One region of the Diaphorobacter nitroreducens genome, then DNA from elsewhere that is predicted to be linked to it. Evidence: predicted binding sites of a transcription regulator. Region 1 holds the regulator's gene; each other region holds the start of a gene.
The links. The regulator LexA, encoded in region 1, represses DNA repair genes until DNA is damaged. The targets are predictions, from matches to a motif close to ACTGTATNNNNATACAGT.

Region 1 (5,218 bases):
AGCAAGTGCGCGATGAAACCTCGCTCGACGTGAAGCGCGCGGACTTCAAGCTGGACATGCTCAGCCCGCACCTGTTCATGAACTTTCGCGTGACGGATGAGCACGGCCGCCAGCTCGGCCAGGGACGCAACCTGGGCGCGCTCAAGGCGGAGTGGGGGAGCAAGGCACGGGGGGCGTTCCAGGCGCTTGCTTCATTAAAGATAGCTGGTGGCGCTCACCAGAAGCCAGATTCCGGTGGAAAACCATCTGAAACCAAGGAAAACCGGGCGCCAGCAGCTATAAAAAAAGAACCACTCGTCGGCGCGCCCGCGGCCCGCAAGGCCGATGCCCGCTACGAGGATTGGAGCTTTGGCGAACTGCCCGAGCTGATGGAAATCGCAAAGGGTAGCCAGACGCTGATCGGTTTCCCCGCGCTCATCGACCACGGCGATGCGGTGGGCATCGAGGTGTTCGACGAACCCGAAGTCGCCGCCGCGCGCCACCGCGTGGGCCTGCGCCGGCTGTTTGCGCTGCAGATCAAGGACGCGCTCAAGTACCTGGAAAAGAACATCCCCGATCTGCAGAAGATGGCTGTGGCCTTCATGCCGCTGGGCACGCAGGAGGAGCTGCGCGCACAAATCATCGACGTGGCCATCGACCGCGCCTTCCTGCAAGAGCCGCTGCCCAGCAACGAGGCACAGTTCAAGCAGCGTGTGCAGGACGGGCGCGGGCGCCTCACGCTGATCGCCAACGAGGTGGCGCGCATGGCGGCGGCCATCCTCATCGAATACGCCGCCACGCAGCGCAAGATCAAAGACACCAAGAACGCTCCCGAGGCCACGGCCGACGCGTTACAGCAGCTGCAGCGCCTGATGCCCAAGCACTTCATCGCCGCCGCGCCCTGGGCGCAGCTGCAGCACTACGCGCGCTACCTCAAGGCCATCACCACGCGTCTGGACAAGTACCGCGCCGACCCGGCACGCGATGCCGCCAAGCTCAAGGAACTGCAGCCGCTGGAGCAGCGGTACTGGCGCCTGGTCGCCGAGCGCAAGGGCCAGGTGGACGCCCGCATGCAGGAGTACCGCTGGATGCTGGAGGAACTGCGCGTGAGCTTCTTCGCGCAGGAGTTGCGCACGCCGTATCCGGTCAGCGGCAAGCGGCTGGACAAGGTCTGGTCGCAACTGGTGTCTTGAGGGGCTCTCGCGCGGGGACAGGCCTTCGGGGCAGATGTGCCGCCACCGGCTGCCGTGGGCGGGGCCGTTCATGCTTTGGCGCGCACCGCGAGCGTCCGCCAACCCGTCACCCAGCCGGCCCTGGCCGCGACCTGTGTGTGGCCTTCCCGGGCACCGGGCTAGCGGCCGCCAGCGCTCGCCTGGGCGGAACGGCCCTTGCCATCCAACTGCTGGCGGCGCCGATCGCCCCAGCGTCAAGACGTGAGCAGCGCCTTCAGCTCCTCGGCAGATAAATCCCGCGCCGCGCCAAACCCTGCCACGTGGCGGCCCACCGAAGGGATGATTTGCACGAACTGGAAGTCGCCCAGCGCCGTCATGGGCGCTGCGTCAGGGAAGCGCCGCAGGTAGGCGGCGCGCGCGCTGGCGGCTGCCTCGGGCGCAAGCAGTACGGCTTGTCCTTGGATGGCAACGCGCTCCAGCGCATGCACGGGCTGGGCCGCGTCCTCGGGCGCCGTGATCAGGAGAGAAACCGCGGGCGATTGCCGCAGGTTGCGGGTATGGGCGGCGAGGGCGCTGACATGCAATACCAGCACCTGGGCCGTGGAGTCGATGGCATACGGAACGAACGACACCGCCGGCGTTGTGAATGGCACCGATTCCGCGCCGGGCAGGGTTCGCAGCGTTGCCAGCGCGGCCGTGCGCCGGCCCCACAGCAGTTGCCGCAGCAAGCGGTCCAGGCGGGACTCGTGGGTCATGGCGTGCTTGGGGGCGGGCAGTTGCAAGTGCCGTGCATTGTAGAAACGGACCTGCGATGAACGCGCTGCGGCCGTGACGCCTTCGAAAAGTGTCAGAAGTGGTCGCAGCAGTGCCCCGCGGTCAGCGCAGGGCCAGGCGCTCCAGTTCCGCGCACACATCGGCCATGCGGCCGGAAATCACGAGCTTGCAGGCGTCGTCGGTGTCATGGCGCAGGATCACGCGCAGGGGGAGCGAACGGGTGGAGATCGCAGGCCGCAGACCTGTGTGCTGCGTGGCCGCATCCGCGGCAGGCATGGCAAAGGCGCGGTGGCGGGCCGGAATTTCTTGCGCCATGCCTGCCACGGCGGGGCTATCGGGAGGGCCGGCGTTGGGCGTCGCTCCATGGAGTGCATCGGTGCGTCCGTGCGTGGTGCAGGCAGAGGGTGCCGCGCCGCGCGACATATGGCGTGCGGCCAGTCCCCATCGGCGCAGGCGGCGCAAGGGGCGGGAAAGGGTGGCAAAGGCAAAGAGGGCAAATCCCATGTGAAGACTCCGGCATGCCAGGGCATGAAGGTGGAACACAGGCAGGATTGCCAAGGACGTCAAGCGCGCATCCGCAGGGTTGGCATGCCGCAGCTACGGGGCATGCCCGGGCTACCGCCTGCCAGACGCCCGCCACCTGCGGTGGCGCTGCATTCAACGGACTACATGAGCATGGTGTTGCGTATCAGGCCCACGGCCAGCCCTTCGATCTCGAAAGGTTCGCCCGGCTCGACGCGGATCACCGGGTAGTCGGGGTTCTCGGGCAGCAGTTCGATGGCGCTGCCTGTGCGGCGCAGGCGCTTGACCGTGACGTCATCGCCCAGGCGCGCCACGATGATTTGCCCGTTGCGCGCCTCGCGCGTTGCCTGTACGGCGAGCAGGTCGCCGTCCATGATGCCCGCGTCGCGCATGGACATGCCGCGCACCTTGAGCAGGTAGTCGGGCTTGTGCGCAAACAGGCTGCCTTCCACCGTATAGGTCTGGTCCACATGCTCCTGGGCGAGAATGGGCGAGCCAGCCGCCACGCGGCCCACCAGCGGCAGCGTGAGCTGCGACAGGCCGGGTATCGGCAGGTTGAACTGGGCGCCGCGCGCCGCATTGATGTTGCGCACGGTTTCGCCGCGCAGGCGGATGCCGCGCGAGGTGCCGCTGACCAGTTCGATCACGCCCTTGCGGGCCAGCGCCTGCAGGTGCTCCTCGGCCGCGTTGGCGGACTTGAAACCCAGCTCTGCCGCGATCTCGGCGCGGGTGGGCGGGGCGCCGGTGCGCGCGATGGCGGTCTGGATCAGGTCCAGGATCTGCTGTTGGCGGGCGGTGAGCTTGGGACTGTCGAGCATGGTGCGATCCAATGCGGTCGGTGGTTGAGTGGGTTACTGTTTTTTAATCCAGTATCTGTATTTTTGAACAGTTTTTGGAGGGATGCAAGTGGCAGCTGCAAGAAAAATCGTCGTTGTGGGCACCGGCGGCACGATTGCGGGCTCTTCCGCGGTGCAAGGCGCGAACGTGGGCTACACGGCCGGGCAGATCGGCGTGGAGCAATTGCTGGCCGCGGTGCCCGGGCTGGTGCAGGCCGCGGGCGGCGCGCTGGTGGCTGAACAGGTGGTGCAGCTGGACAGCAAGGACATGGGCTTTGACGTGTGGGCGCGCCTGGCCGGTCGCTGCGCCGCACACCTGGCCGACCCGGCCGTGGCCGGCGTCGTCATCACCCACGGCACGGATACGCTCGAGGAAACCGCCTGGCTGCTGCACAACCTGCTCGATACCACCGCCAAGCCGGTGGTACTGACCTGTGCCATGCGTCCGGCCACGGCGCTCGCGCCGGACGGGCCGCAGAACCTGCTGGATGCCGTCACGCTGGCGGCCGATCCCTCAGCGCGGGGGGTTCTGATGGCGGCCGCTGGCGTGGTGCACGGGGCACGCGAGGTGAGCAAGGTGCACCCGCTGCGGCTGGACGCGTTCGACTCCGGCGATGCCGGGCCTCTGGGCTGGATGGAAGCGGGGCGCGTGCGCTGGGCCCGCGGCCTTGCGCCGCAGGTGGAACAGCCCGCGCATGGCGCGCTGGTGCCGATCCTGCCAGATGCAGCCTGGCCACGCGTGGAGATCGTCCTCAGCCACGCCGGCGCGGATGGCGCGTTGGTGGACTGGCTGGTGGAGAAGGGCGTGCGCGGCATCGTGGTGGCCGCCACCGGCAATGGCACGCTGCACCATGCGCTGGAGGCCGCGCTCGCGCGTGCCGTGGCGGCCGGGGTGCAGGTGCGCGTGGCTTCGCGCTGCCCGCAGGGGCGGATGATGGACCTGACGGGTACGTCCTGGCGCGATGCGGATGGGCTGAGCCCTGTGAAGGCACGGGTCAGCCTGCTGCTGGAGTTGATGCAGTCCGCTAATTCATAAGCACCGTCATGGGCCGAGGCGCTTGCCTGGGCACACAGCACAACGCCCCGCGTTGCGGGGCGTTGGCGGGCGCCGGCGGCGGGTTCGTCAGCTTGACAGTGCCGTCAGGGCGCGCTGGGTGATTTCCTCCACGCTGCCGGTGCCTTGAATGGCACGGTACTTGGGCGCGTTGGCGGGATCGGTCTTGGCCCAGCTGGAGTAATAGTCCACCAGCGGGCGGGTCTGGTCGCTGTAGACCTGCAGGCGCTTCTTGACGGTTTCTTCCTTGTCGTCCTCGCGCTGCACCAGGGGCTCGCCCGTCACGTCGTCCTTGCCTTCGACCTTGGGCGGGTTGAACTTCACGTGATAGGTGCGGCCCGAAGCCGGGTGGGAGCGGCGGCCGCTCATGCGTTCGATGATGGCGTCGAACGGCACGTCGATCTCCAGCACATAGTCGAGCTTCACGCCCGCGGCTTTCATAGCGTCTGCCTGGGGGATGGTGCGTGGGAAGCCGTCGAACAGGAAACCCTGGGCACAGTCGGGCTCGGCGATACGCTCCTTCACCAGGTTGATGATCAGGTCGTCGCTGACGAGCTGGCCCGCATCCATGACGGCCTTGGCCTGCAGGCCCAGCGGCGTGCCGGCCTTGACGGCGGCGCGCAGCATGTCGCCGGTGGAGATCTGGGGGATGCCGAATTTCTGGCAGATGAACGCGGCCTGCGTACCCTTTCCGGCGCCGGGAGCGCCGAGCAGAATCAGTCTCATGGATGTCCTCAAGTGTTTTGAAATCAGCGGGCACGCTTGCCGTCGGCGCGCCAGCGCGGGACAGGTGCTCTTGTTGCGAACAAGGATAGCACGCGGGCCATGCGCCAAGCTGACGGCCGCGCTAGCCGCCCAGGAGGGTGCGCACGCGCTCCAGG
Region 2 (5,218 bases), 140 kb from region 1:
ACCTGCCTGGGTCAGCACCGTGGCAGAGCAACGCAGCGGCAACATCCATGTGCACGAGGGCGTGACCGAGGCCGCGTTCGTGCAGATGCGCACCGCGCGGGACGCCACACTGGCGATGCCCACGCTCATCCTGCCTTCGGTGCAGGTCAATGTGCGCGCCGGCAAGCTGCCGCCCGCGCAGGACGATGGGCGTACCTATATCCAGCTGCCCATCAATGCGTTCCTGAAAGGGGCTGGCGCGCCGCAGGGCGTGTCGTGATGCCGGCGGCGCACCTCTTTGCGCCACTGGGCCGGGTTGCTAAGGAGCGGAGTGGCCGCTGATGAGCGCGAGGTGTTGGGCCAGCGTGGCAGCCGACAGCTCGCCCACGCGCACTGCGGCCAGGCGGCCCTGGCGGTCATAGAACAGGGTGGTGGGCAGGGCTTTGTGGCCTAGCGCGCTACCCAGCTGGCCCGCTGAGTCCAGCAGCACATCGGCGGCCGGCAGGCGCTGCTGCGCCGCAAACCGGGCGACTGTCTCGGGCGGCTCCCCCTGGTTCACCCACAGAAAACGCACCTGCGACTGGGGCGACTGCGCCTCGCGCGCCTGCAGCATGACGGGCATCTCGCGCCGGCAGGGCGGGCACCAACTGGCCCACAGGTTCACCACCACGGGCTGCCCCTTCAGCTCTGGCAGGGCGACCGTGCGCGCATCCAGCGCCACGCCTTGCCATGAGGGCAGGGTGGCCTGCTCGCGCGGTGCCGTAGCCTGCAGCACGCCCCAACCCAGCAGCCATACGCCGGCGAATGTGGCCAGCCCTGCCGTGGCGCTCTGCCGCCATGGGCTGCGGCGCAGCCACAGCAGCGCGACATAGAGCAGCGCGGCGCCCAGGCCCGCCCAGGGCGACCACCCGCCGTCGCGGATGTCGAGCACCGCGGTAGGGGTGCCGGCATACAGGTCCGCGTAGCCCGCCACGAAGCCCAGCCGCGCCGCGATCAGTGCGACCAGGGGCAGCCGCCAGCCATCCGGGCCGGCCGTCAGGCCACGCCGTGCGGCCAGTCGCTCATGCACCATCGTGCCCAACTGCCAGGCGCCCAGGAGCACCAGCAACATCCACGGCAGGACCAGTGGGCCCAGGTGCAGCACGCGGTCCACGGCGGCCTCAGTCCTTTGCCGCCGAAGAGGTCACCGCCAGCGCCGGAAGGCACAGCCGCGCCCCCAGGCCGGGCTCGGCCGGCTCCAGCGTCAGCGTGCCATGGGCGCTTTCGGCGATGCGGCGCACGATCGTCAGGCCCAGGCCGCTGCCGGGCGAGGAGCTGGACTTGCGCCAGAAACGCCGCAGCGCTTGCTCGCACTCCGCAGGGGTCAGGCCGGGGCCTTCGTCGCGCACACAGACTTCCACCGTGCCCGGGCCGGCAGCATCGGATTGCCAGCGCAGCGTGGCACTCACAGGGGCGGGGCCCTGGTGATGGCGCAGCGCGTTGTCGATCAGGTTGGTGATGGCGCAGGCCAGCAGCGCGGGGGGCAGCGGTAGCTGTATTGCCTGCCAGGCTGCCGGGTCGGCGGGTATTTCTGCCGCGTCCAGCGGTGGGGAGGGCAACTGAATGCCCTCGTTCTCGGCACGCTGCAGGGACTGGCTGCAGGCCAGGCGGAAGGCCTGCGCGATGCCGGTGCCCACGGTGGCGCGCGACTCTCCCGCGCTGGCGCTTTCCACGCGTGCAAGCTGCAGCAGTTGCTCCAGCGTGGCGTGCATGTGGTCGATGCCTTCGCCGGCCTGGCGCAGTGCGTTGGCGGCCTTGTCGGGGCTGGCGTTGTTGTTGCCCGCGGCAAGTGTCAGCTGCGCCACCTGCACATGGGTCTTGATGGCGGTGAGCGGCGTGCGCAGCTCATGCGCCGCGTCGGCGGTCCAGCGGCGCTCGTGTTCCATGCTGGCGTCCATGCGCGCCAGCAACTGGTTCAGGCTGTCCACCAGCGGGGCCAGTTCCTTGACGTCGCGGCCCGACTGCACGGGCGTGGGGTCGTGGGGTGGGCGCTGCACCAGCTCCTCGCGCAGGCGCTGCAGCGGGCGCAGGCTGCGCGTGCCCATCCACCAGGTCAGCAGCAGGATGACGGCAAGTGCCAGCACGAAGGGCAGCACCAGCGTGCGCACGAAGGTCTGCACCAATTGGTCGCGCACATCCAGCCGGTCGGCGGTGGCCACGCGCACCCCCTTGTCCTCCAGCACATAGGTGCGCCACTGCTTGCCGCCCTTGGTGATCTGGCCAAAGCCCGCGCTGCCGGCAGAGGCCATGTCCGGGATGTTGTTGGTGCGCGCGATGGGCAGGATGTCCACTTCGCTGCGCACCAGGCTCACCTCGCAGGCCACGCCATCGCGGCCAATGACCGACAGCAGCGCATCGTTGCTGGCGCGCGGCGCTGCCGCCAGCTCGGCCTGCTGGAACTGCTGCACGATGCCCACCACCATCCGGGCCGATGCGATGAGGCGGTCGTCCAGCAGCGTGCGCAGCTCGCGCTGCATGTTGATGAACTGCCAGATCGCCACGCCGCTCCAGACCAGGCAAATGGTCAGGCTCAGGCCCAGCACCAGCCGAACCCGCAGGCTTTGCATAGGTCGTGCCGTCATGCCGCACCGCCGCAGTACCGAGTGCCCAGCCGAAAGCCCAGGCCGCGCACGGTGTCGATCACATCGGCGCCCAGCTTCTTGCGCAGATGGTGCACGTGTACGTTCACGGTGTTGCTGCCCACGTCCTGGTCCAGGCCGTACAGGCTGTCATGCAGCTGCGCCGCGCTCAGCACGCGCCCGTGCGCCTGCAGCAGGGCCTGCAGCAGCGCCCATTCGCGGCGCGAGATGTCTATCGCCACGCCGTTGCGCGTGACTTCGCCGGTGGCCATGTTGACCTGGCAGTCGCCCAGCGCCAGCAGGTCGCTGGTGCGCCCGCCCGCGCGGCGCAGCAGGGCGCGCAGGCGCAGCACCAGCTCCTGCAGGTCGAAGGGTTTGGTCAGGTAGTCGTCGGTGCCGGTCTGAAAGCCGGCCACCTTGTCCTCGATGGTGCTGCGCGCGGTAAGGATCAGCACCGGCAGCGCCAACCCCTTGGCGCGCCACTGGCGCAGCAGGCTGATGCCGTCGCCATCGGGCAGGCCTAAGTCCAGCACGCAGGCATCGAACTGGCGGCTGGTCATGTGGGCCTGCGCCTGCGCCACGCTGCCCGCGGTGTCGCTGGTGAAGCCGTGCAGCTCCAGCCCGGCCTGGATGCCGCTGGCCACAAGCGCGTTGTCTTCGACGATCAGGATGTGCATGCGGCCCGCTTGGCAAAAGCCCGCATTCTAGGAACGGCGCGTTATCCCCACATTAACGGCGCACCCGCTGCGCCGGTATCATTGACTGTATAAACGCACAGTCTTTTGTATGCCGCAGCCCGGCCCTGCGCCCGCACCGCACCGCTTTTACTACCTGCACAACTTCCAGCGTGCGCTGGACTGGCTGCACACGCGCTATGGCGACCTGCTCGGTGTGGACGACCTGCAGTTCCTCACCGACTTTCGGCAACTGCCCCAGGCCGCACAGGCCCTGCTGGTGCGCATGGTGATGCGGCGCGGGCCGTGGTTTCGCGCGAGCAAGCTGGCCTATGACGAGATTCCCGACACGCGCGACGCCGCCGCGCCGCTGCTGTCGCGGGGCTGGCTTTGCGCCGATGCGCCCCTGGGTCTTTTGGAGCTGTTTGCCTTGCACACCAAGCGCGAGCTGCTACAGATTTTGCAGGGCACTGCGCTGCACCCCACCATGCGCAAGGCCGAGATGCTGCAGGCCCTGGCCGACCGCGCTGACCTGCGGCAGCCCTACGCCGCCTGGCACCCGCATGCCGACGAGCCCGTGTGGCAGGTGACGGTGGGCGCGCGCTGCGAGCGCTTGCGGCTCATGTTCTTCGGCAACCTGCACCAGAGCTGGGCGGAGTTCGTGCTGGCCGACCTGGGCGTGTTCCGCTACGAGGCCGTGCCGCTGGACGCTGCCTCGCGCCCGTTCCAGAGCCCAGCCGATGTGGACACCTACCTCGCCCTCAGCGCCTGCCGCCAGGCGCTGGACGCGGAGGGCGCCGATGCCGCTGCGCTGCTGCAGGCCCTGGCCGCCGCGCACAGCGCTACGCCGTGGCTGGAGCAGCGCCGCGCGCGGGTCCTGCTGCGCGTGGGCCAGGCCTGCGAGCGTGCGCACGACTGGCCGCTGGCCGCACAGGCCTACGCCGCCAGCCGCGCCCCTGGTGCGCGCCACCGCCAGATCCGCGTGCTGGAGCGCATGCAATGCTCCGATCAGGCTCTAGCCCTTGCCCATCAAGCGCTGGCTGCTCCTGAAAGTGAAGAAGAACACCAGCGCGTGGCGCGCATGCTGCCGCGCCTGCGCCGCAGCCTGGGGCAGGGCGGCGGGCCGCGCCGGCCCGCGCTGGCCCCGGCCGTGGCCGCGCTGCGCATGGACGTGGAACTGCCCGCGCCCACGCCGCCCCAGTCGGTGGAGCACGCGCTGCGCGCGCACTGGCACTGCGCGGAGGCGCCGGTGTTTTATGTGGAGAACACGCTCGTCAACGCGCTGTTCGGCCTGCTGTGCTGGCCGGCCATCTTTGCGCCGCTGCCCGGCGCGTTCTTCCACCCCTTCCAGAGCGGGCCGGCCGACTTGGCCGCGCCCGACTTCGTGGCGCGCCGCCAGGCCCTGTTCAACGCCTGCCTGGCCGAGCTGCACGACGGCCGCTACCGCGCCACCATCGTGCAGCGCTTTGAAGAGAAGCACGGCACCCAGTCGCCCTTCGTGGCCTGGGGTGCGTTGAGCGCCGAGCTGCTGGCGCTGGCGCTGGACTGCATTCCGCCCGCGCACCTGGAGCGGCTGTTTGCCCGGCTGCTGTGCGACGTGCAGGCCAACCGCACCGGCCTGCCCGACCTGGTGCGCTTCTGGCCCGGCCGCCCGCCCGGGGCCGAGCGCTATGCGCTGGTGGAGGTGAAGGCCCCCGGCGACAAGCTGCAGGACAACCAGATCCGCTGGTTGGCGTACTGCGTGGCGCAGGGCATTCCGGTGCAGGTGTGCCACGTGCAGTGGTGCGGCCCGGCATGACGCCCGCCCCGCGCTCCCACGTCGTGGCCGTGCGCGCGCTGTGCGAGTTCACGGCCCGCACGGGCGACCTGGACCTGCGCTTCACCCCCGCCCCCAGCGCACTCGAAGGCATGGAAGGCCACCGCGCGGTGCAGCAGCGCCGCGGCGCA
Region 3 (5,218 bases), 840 kb from region 1:
CGTAACGCTCGTCCAGCTGCTGCGCGGCGAAATGCGTCACGCCGCGCTCGTCCACGAAGGCCCACAGGTCCGCATGCGCGGTTTGCTGCAAAAAAAGGAGCGCGCAGCACATGCCAGCCGTGCGCAAAAGCCCCAAAAGGCTGTTACGCATACGGTATCCCAGGCGCGCAGTCATGGCGAGTGCCTTCGTCAGATGTCCACATCCACCAGGTCGCCGTGCAGCTCCATGAGCTCGCGGCGCGCGGCGGCCTCGCCCTTGCCCATGAGCTTGGTGATCAGGCCCTCGGTGGCGGTGAAGTCGAATGTGCCCAACTGCACCGGCAGCAGGCGGCGCGTGTCGGGGTTGAGCGTGGTCTCCCACAGCTGCTCGGCGTTCATTTCGCCCAGGCCCTTGAAGCGGCTGATCTGGCATTTCTCGCGCGGCACGCCGTCCTTGGCGCACTTGTCGAGGATGCTTTCCAGCTCGGATTCATCCAGCGCATACACCTTGGCCGCGGGCTTCTTGCCGCGCGCCGGCACGTCCACGCGAAACAGCGGTGGCCGGGCGACAAAGATATGGCCGGCCTCGATGAGCTTGGGGAAGTGGCGGAAGAACAGCGTGAGCAGCAGCACCTGGATGTGCGAGCCGTCCACGTCCGCGTCCGAAAGGATGCAGATCTTGCCGTAGCGCAGGCCGGACAGGTCAGGGGTGTCGCTCGGGCCGTGCGGGTCCACGCCGATGGCTACCGAGATGTCATGCACCTCGGTGTTGGCAAACAGGCGGTCGCGGTCGACCTCCCAGGTGTTGAGCACTTTGCCGCGCAGCGGCAGGATGGCCTGGCTTTCCTTGTCGCGGCCCATCTTGGCACTGCCGCCGGCCGAGTCGCCCTCGACCAGGAAGACCTCGTTGTAGGCCAGGTCGCGGCTTTCGCAGTCGGTGAGCTTGCCGGGCAGCACCGCCACGCCCGAGCCCTTGCGCTTTTCGACCTTCTGGCCAGCCTTTTGCCGCGTTTGCGCGGCCTTGATGGCCAGCTCTGCCAGCTTCTTGCCGTATTCCACATGCTGGTTCAGCCACAGCTCCAGCGCCGGGCGCACGAAGCTGGACACCAGCCGCACGGCGTCGCGCGAGTTCAGCCGCTCCTTGATCTGCCCCTGGAACTGCGGGTCCAGCACCTTGGCCGCCAGCACATAGCTGGCGCGCGCAAACACGTCCTCGGGCAGCAGCTTCACGCCCTTGGGCAGGAGCGAGTGCAGTTCGATGAAACTCTTGACCGCGTTGAACAGGCCGTCACGCAGGCCGCTTTCATGGGTGCCGCCGGCGCTGGTGGGGATCAGGTTCACGTAGCTCTCGCGCACCGGCTGGCCTTCCTCGGTGAAGGCCACACACCATGCGGCGCCCTCGCCCTCGGCAAAGCTCTCGTTGTGGCGGTCGGCGAAGCCCTCGCCCTCGAACAGCGGGATCACCGGGTCAGCGCTCAGCGTCTGCGCCAGGTAGTCGCGCAGGCCGCCCTTGTACTGCCAGGTCTGGGTGTCGCGCGTCTTTTCATTGACCAGCTGCACCGTGACGCCGGGCATGAGCACCGCCTTGCTGCGCAGCAGGTGCGTCAGCTCGCCCATCGGAAGGTTGCTGGACTCAAAGTATTTGGCGTCGGGCCAGACGCGCACAGTGGTGCCCTGCTTGCGCTCGCCCGCCTGCAGCGGGCGCGCCGCCAGCGGCTCGGTCACGTCGCCGCCCGCAAACACCAGGCGCGCCACCTGGCCCTCGCGGTGGGTGGCCACCTCCAGCCGGGTGGCCAGGGCGTTGGTGACGCTTACGCCCACACCATGCAGGCCGCCCGAGAAGCTGTAGGCCCCGCCCTTGCCCTTGTCGAACTTGCCGCCCGCGTGCAGGCGGGTGAACACCAGTTCCACGACCGGTGCGTTCTCCTCGGGATGCAGGCCGAACGGAATGCCTCGGCCGTCGTCCTCCACGCTCACCGAGCCGTCGGTGTGCAAGGTCACCTTGATCTTCTTGCCAAAGCCCGCCAGTGCCTCGTCGGCCGCGTTGTCCAGCACCTCCTGGATGATGTGCAGGGGGTTGTCGGTGCGGGTGTACATGCCCGGCCGCTGCTTGACGGGCTCCAGTCCCTTGAGGACGCGGATCGAGCCTTCGGAGTAGTCGCTGGCGGAGGTGGATGCGGGTTTGACTGCCATGGCGGCGGATTGTAGTGCTGGATATAAAACCAGGATGGTGACACTTTCTTGCCCCGCCAGCGTGCCGCACAGGGGGGCGCCAAGCAGGCGACACGGGTTTTCGCTACATTCGCCGGATGCACGACGCAACCCGAAAACTGTCCATGGCCCAGGTGCTGATCTGCGGCGCCGCCATCGTCACTCTGTCCATGGGCATCCGGCACGGCTTCGGCCTGTGGCTGCAGCCCATCACCCAGGACATGGGCTGGACACGCCAGACCTTTGCCCTGGCCATGGCCATTCAGAACCTGTCCTGGGGTCTGTTCGGCATCTTTGGCGGCATGCTGGCCGACCGCCTGGGCGCCTTCCGCGTGCTGATCGGCGGAGCAGTGCTCTACGCCATGGGCCTGGCCGGCATGGCGCTATCTCCCACGCCGCTGCTGTTTTCGCTGACCACGGGCGTGCTGATCGGCGCTGCACAGGCGGGCACCACCTACGCCATCATCTACGGGGTGCTGGGCCGGCAGATCCCGGCCGACAAGCGCTCCTGGGCCATGGGCGTGGCCGCTGCGGCGGGCTCGTTCGGCCAGTTCCTCATGGTGCCGCTGGAGGGGCAACTGATCCTGCGCCTGGGCTGGCAAGAGGCCCTGCTGGTGCTCTCGGCCATGGTGATCCTGATCGTTCCGCTGGCCTTCGGCCTGCGCGAGCCGGGCTTTCATGGCAGCGCCCCCATCAAACGTACCCAATCCGTGGGCGAGGCCTTTGCCGAGGCGCTGCGCTACCGCAGCTTCCTGCTGCTCACCGCCGGCTACTTCGTGTGCGGCTTCCAGGTGGTGTTCATCGGTGTGCACATGCCCAGCTATCTGCGCGACCAGGGCCTCACGCCCCAGGTGGCCAGCTATGCGCTGGCGCTGATCGGGCTGTTCAACGTGTTCGGCACCTATATCGCGGGCTCGCTGGGCCAACGGATCCCGAAGCGCCACATCCTGGCGTTCATCTATTTCGCCCGTGCCGTGGCCATCACCATCTTCCTGCTGGTGCCGCTGTCGCCGCTGTCGGTCTACGTGTTCTCGGCCGTGATCGGCGCACTGTGGCTGTCCACGGTGCCCCCCACCAATGCCACCGTTGCGCAGATCTTCGGGGTGCAGCACCTGTCCATGCTCAGCGGCTTCGTGTTCTTCAGCCACCAGATCGGCAGCTTCCTGGGCGTGTGGCTGGGCGGCTATCTGTATGACCGCACGGGCAGCTACGACATCGTGTGGTACCTGGCGATTGTGTTGGGCATCCTCGCCGGCCTGGTGAACCTGCCCGTACGCGAGGGCGCCATCGTGCGCGCCACCCCTCAGGCGGCCTGACCATGCGCACGCTGTACAAGCGGTCGATCGTCGCAGCTGCGCTGCTCGCGGTGCTGCTGGGGGTGTTCGCGCTGTACCTGCAGCCCGACTTCATGCTGACGCTGGCGGACCAGATCTGGGCCTGCTTCTGACGATGGCCCCGCACGGCACCGCCCATGCGCCGCTGCCCGCGGCCTCGGAATGGATACAGCGCTGGTCCCACCTGGTGCCTGCGGGCGGCAGTGTGCTGGACGTGGCTTGCGGTCACGGCCGTCACATGCGCTGGTTCCATGAAAGAAAACACCCGGTAACGGGCATAGATAAAGCGCCAGAAGCTATCGAAAGCATAGCACCATGGGGCGCAACGATCGTTGCGGATATCGAGGCTGGCCCCTGGCCCCTGCCCGGGCAGCGCTTTGCCGGCCTGGTGGTCACCAATTACCTGTGGCGTCCTTTGCTGCCCACCATCGTGGACAGCGTGGCGCCCGGTGGCGTGCTGCTCTATGAGACCTTCGCCGTGGGCAACGAAACTGTCGGCCGGCCCGCACGGGCCGAATTCCTGCTGAGGCCGGGCGAACTGCTGCAGGCCTGCCGGGACCTGCGCATCGTGGCTTACGAGGAAGGCTTCCTCGATGCGCCCGCGCGCTTCGTGCAGCGCATCGCCGCCGTGCGGCCTGCGCCGTCCATGGACGAGCCTCTGCGCGCGCCGCTGCGCGCGCCGCTGCAGGGCCCCGTCTAGTTAGAATGTCTTTTTACCGTTTTTGAACGCGGACATGACTTCTCCCAGCGCCCCCCTGACCGGCAGCATCGTCGCCCTCGTCACGCCCATGCATGACGACGGCAGTGTGGACTACCCCGCGCTGCGCAAACTCATCGACTGGCACATCGCAGAAGGCACCGACTGCATCGGCGTGGTGGGCACGACCGGCGAATCGCCCACGGTGAACGTGGAGGAGCACTGCGAAATCATTCGCGTGTCCGTGGAACAGGCCGCCAAGCGCGTGCCCATCATGGCGGGCTGCGGCGCCAATTCCACGGCCGAGGCCATCGAGCTGGCCAGGTTCGCCAAGAAGGTCGGCGCCGACAGCCAGTTGCAGGTCGTGCCCTATTACAACAAGCCCACGCAGGAAGGCCAGTACCGCCACTTCAAGGCGATCGCCGAGGCCGTGGGCGACCTGCCGATGGTGCTGTACAACGTGCCCGGCCGGTCGGTGGCGGACATGCAGCACGAAACCGTGCTGCGCCTCACGCAGGTGCCCGGCATCGTGGGCATCAAGGAAGCCACAGGCAACATCGAACGCGCGCAATGGCTCATCCGCGACGTGCCCAAGGGCTTTGCCGTGTATTCCGGCGATGACCCCACGGCCGTGGCGCTCATGCTGTGCGGCGGCCAGGGCAACATCAGCGTGACGGCCAACGTGGCGCCCCGCCTGATGCACGAGCTATGCGTAGCCGCGCTGGCCGGCGACACCCGCCGTGCCATGGAGATCCAGTTCCGCCTGATGCCCGTGCACAAGCAACTGTTCGTCGAGGCCAACCCCATCCCCGTGAAGTGGGCTGTGCAGCGCATGGGCCTGTGCGGCGGCGCTCTGCGCCTGCCCATGACGCCCCTGAGCCAGGGCAACGAAGCCGTGGTCGAGGCCGCCCTGCGCGCCGCGGGGCTGCTCTAAGCTCTAATTTCACCCAGCCTGTTGCCAGCTTGCAGCGTATTTGGAACGCTCCCGGCCGAATCT

Region 2: a site for LexA is predicted at 3,359-3,376, ahead of BA022_RS07105 (VRR-NUC domain-containing protein). Genes of this name have one in related genera too.
Region 3: a site for LexA is predicted at 2,189-2,206, ahead of BA022_RS10390 (DNA topoisomerase IV subunit B). Genes of this name have one in related genera too.

What each region holds. Positions count from the first base shown of each region.
Region 1 covers NZ_CP016278.1:1,387,844-1,393,061, reverse strand. Annotated here, with positions in the region: gene hrpA (ATP-dependent RNA helicase HrpA) at 1-1,172, shown strand, start outside; gene BA022_RS06470 (pyridoxamine 5'-phosphate oxidase family protein) at 1,406-1,906, opposite strand; gene BA022_RS06465 (hypothetical protein) at 2,028-2,429, opposite strand; gene lexA (transcriptional repressor LexA) at 2,591-3,265, opposite strand; gene BA022_RS06455 (asparaginase) at 3,348-4,319, shown strand; gene adk (adenylate kinase) at 4,407-5,063, opposite strand; gene kdsB (3-deoxy-manno-octulosonate cytidylyltransferase) at 5,185-5,218, opposite strand, start outside.
Region 2 covers NZ_CP016278.1:1,529,154-1,534,371, reverse strand. Annotated here, with positions in the region: gene BA022_RS07125 (MBL fold metallo-hydrolase) at 1-259, shown strand, start outside; gene BA022_RS07120 (TlpA disulfide reductase family protein) at 299-1,132, opposite strand; gene BA022_RS07115 (ATP-binding protein) at 1,140-2,600, opposite strand; gene BA022_RS07110 (response regulator) at 2,597-3,274, opposite strand; gene BA022_RS07105 (VRR-NUC domain-containing protein) at 3,384-5,069, shown strand; gene BA022_RS07100 (helicase C-terminal domain-containing protein) at 5,066-5,218, shown strand, end outside.
Region 3 covers NZ_CP016278.1:2,229,982-2,235,199, forward strand. Annotated here, with positions in the region: gene BA022_RS10385 (lytic transglycosylase domain-containing protein) at 1-151, opposite strand, end outside; gene BA022_RS10390 (DNA topoisomerase IV subunit B) at 190-2,172, opposite strand; gene BA022_RS10395 (MFS transporter) at 2,289-3,506, shown strand; gene BA022_RS19560 (hypothetical protein) at 3,509-3,637, shown strand; gene BA022_RS10400 (class I SAM-dependent methyltransferase) at 3,640-4,224, shown strand; gene dapA (4-hydroxy-tetrahydrodipicolinate synthase) at 4,259-5,155, shown strand.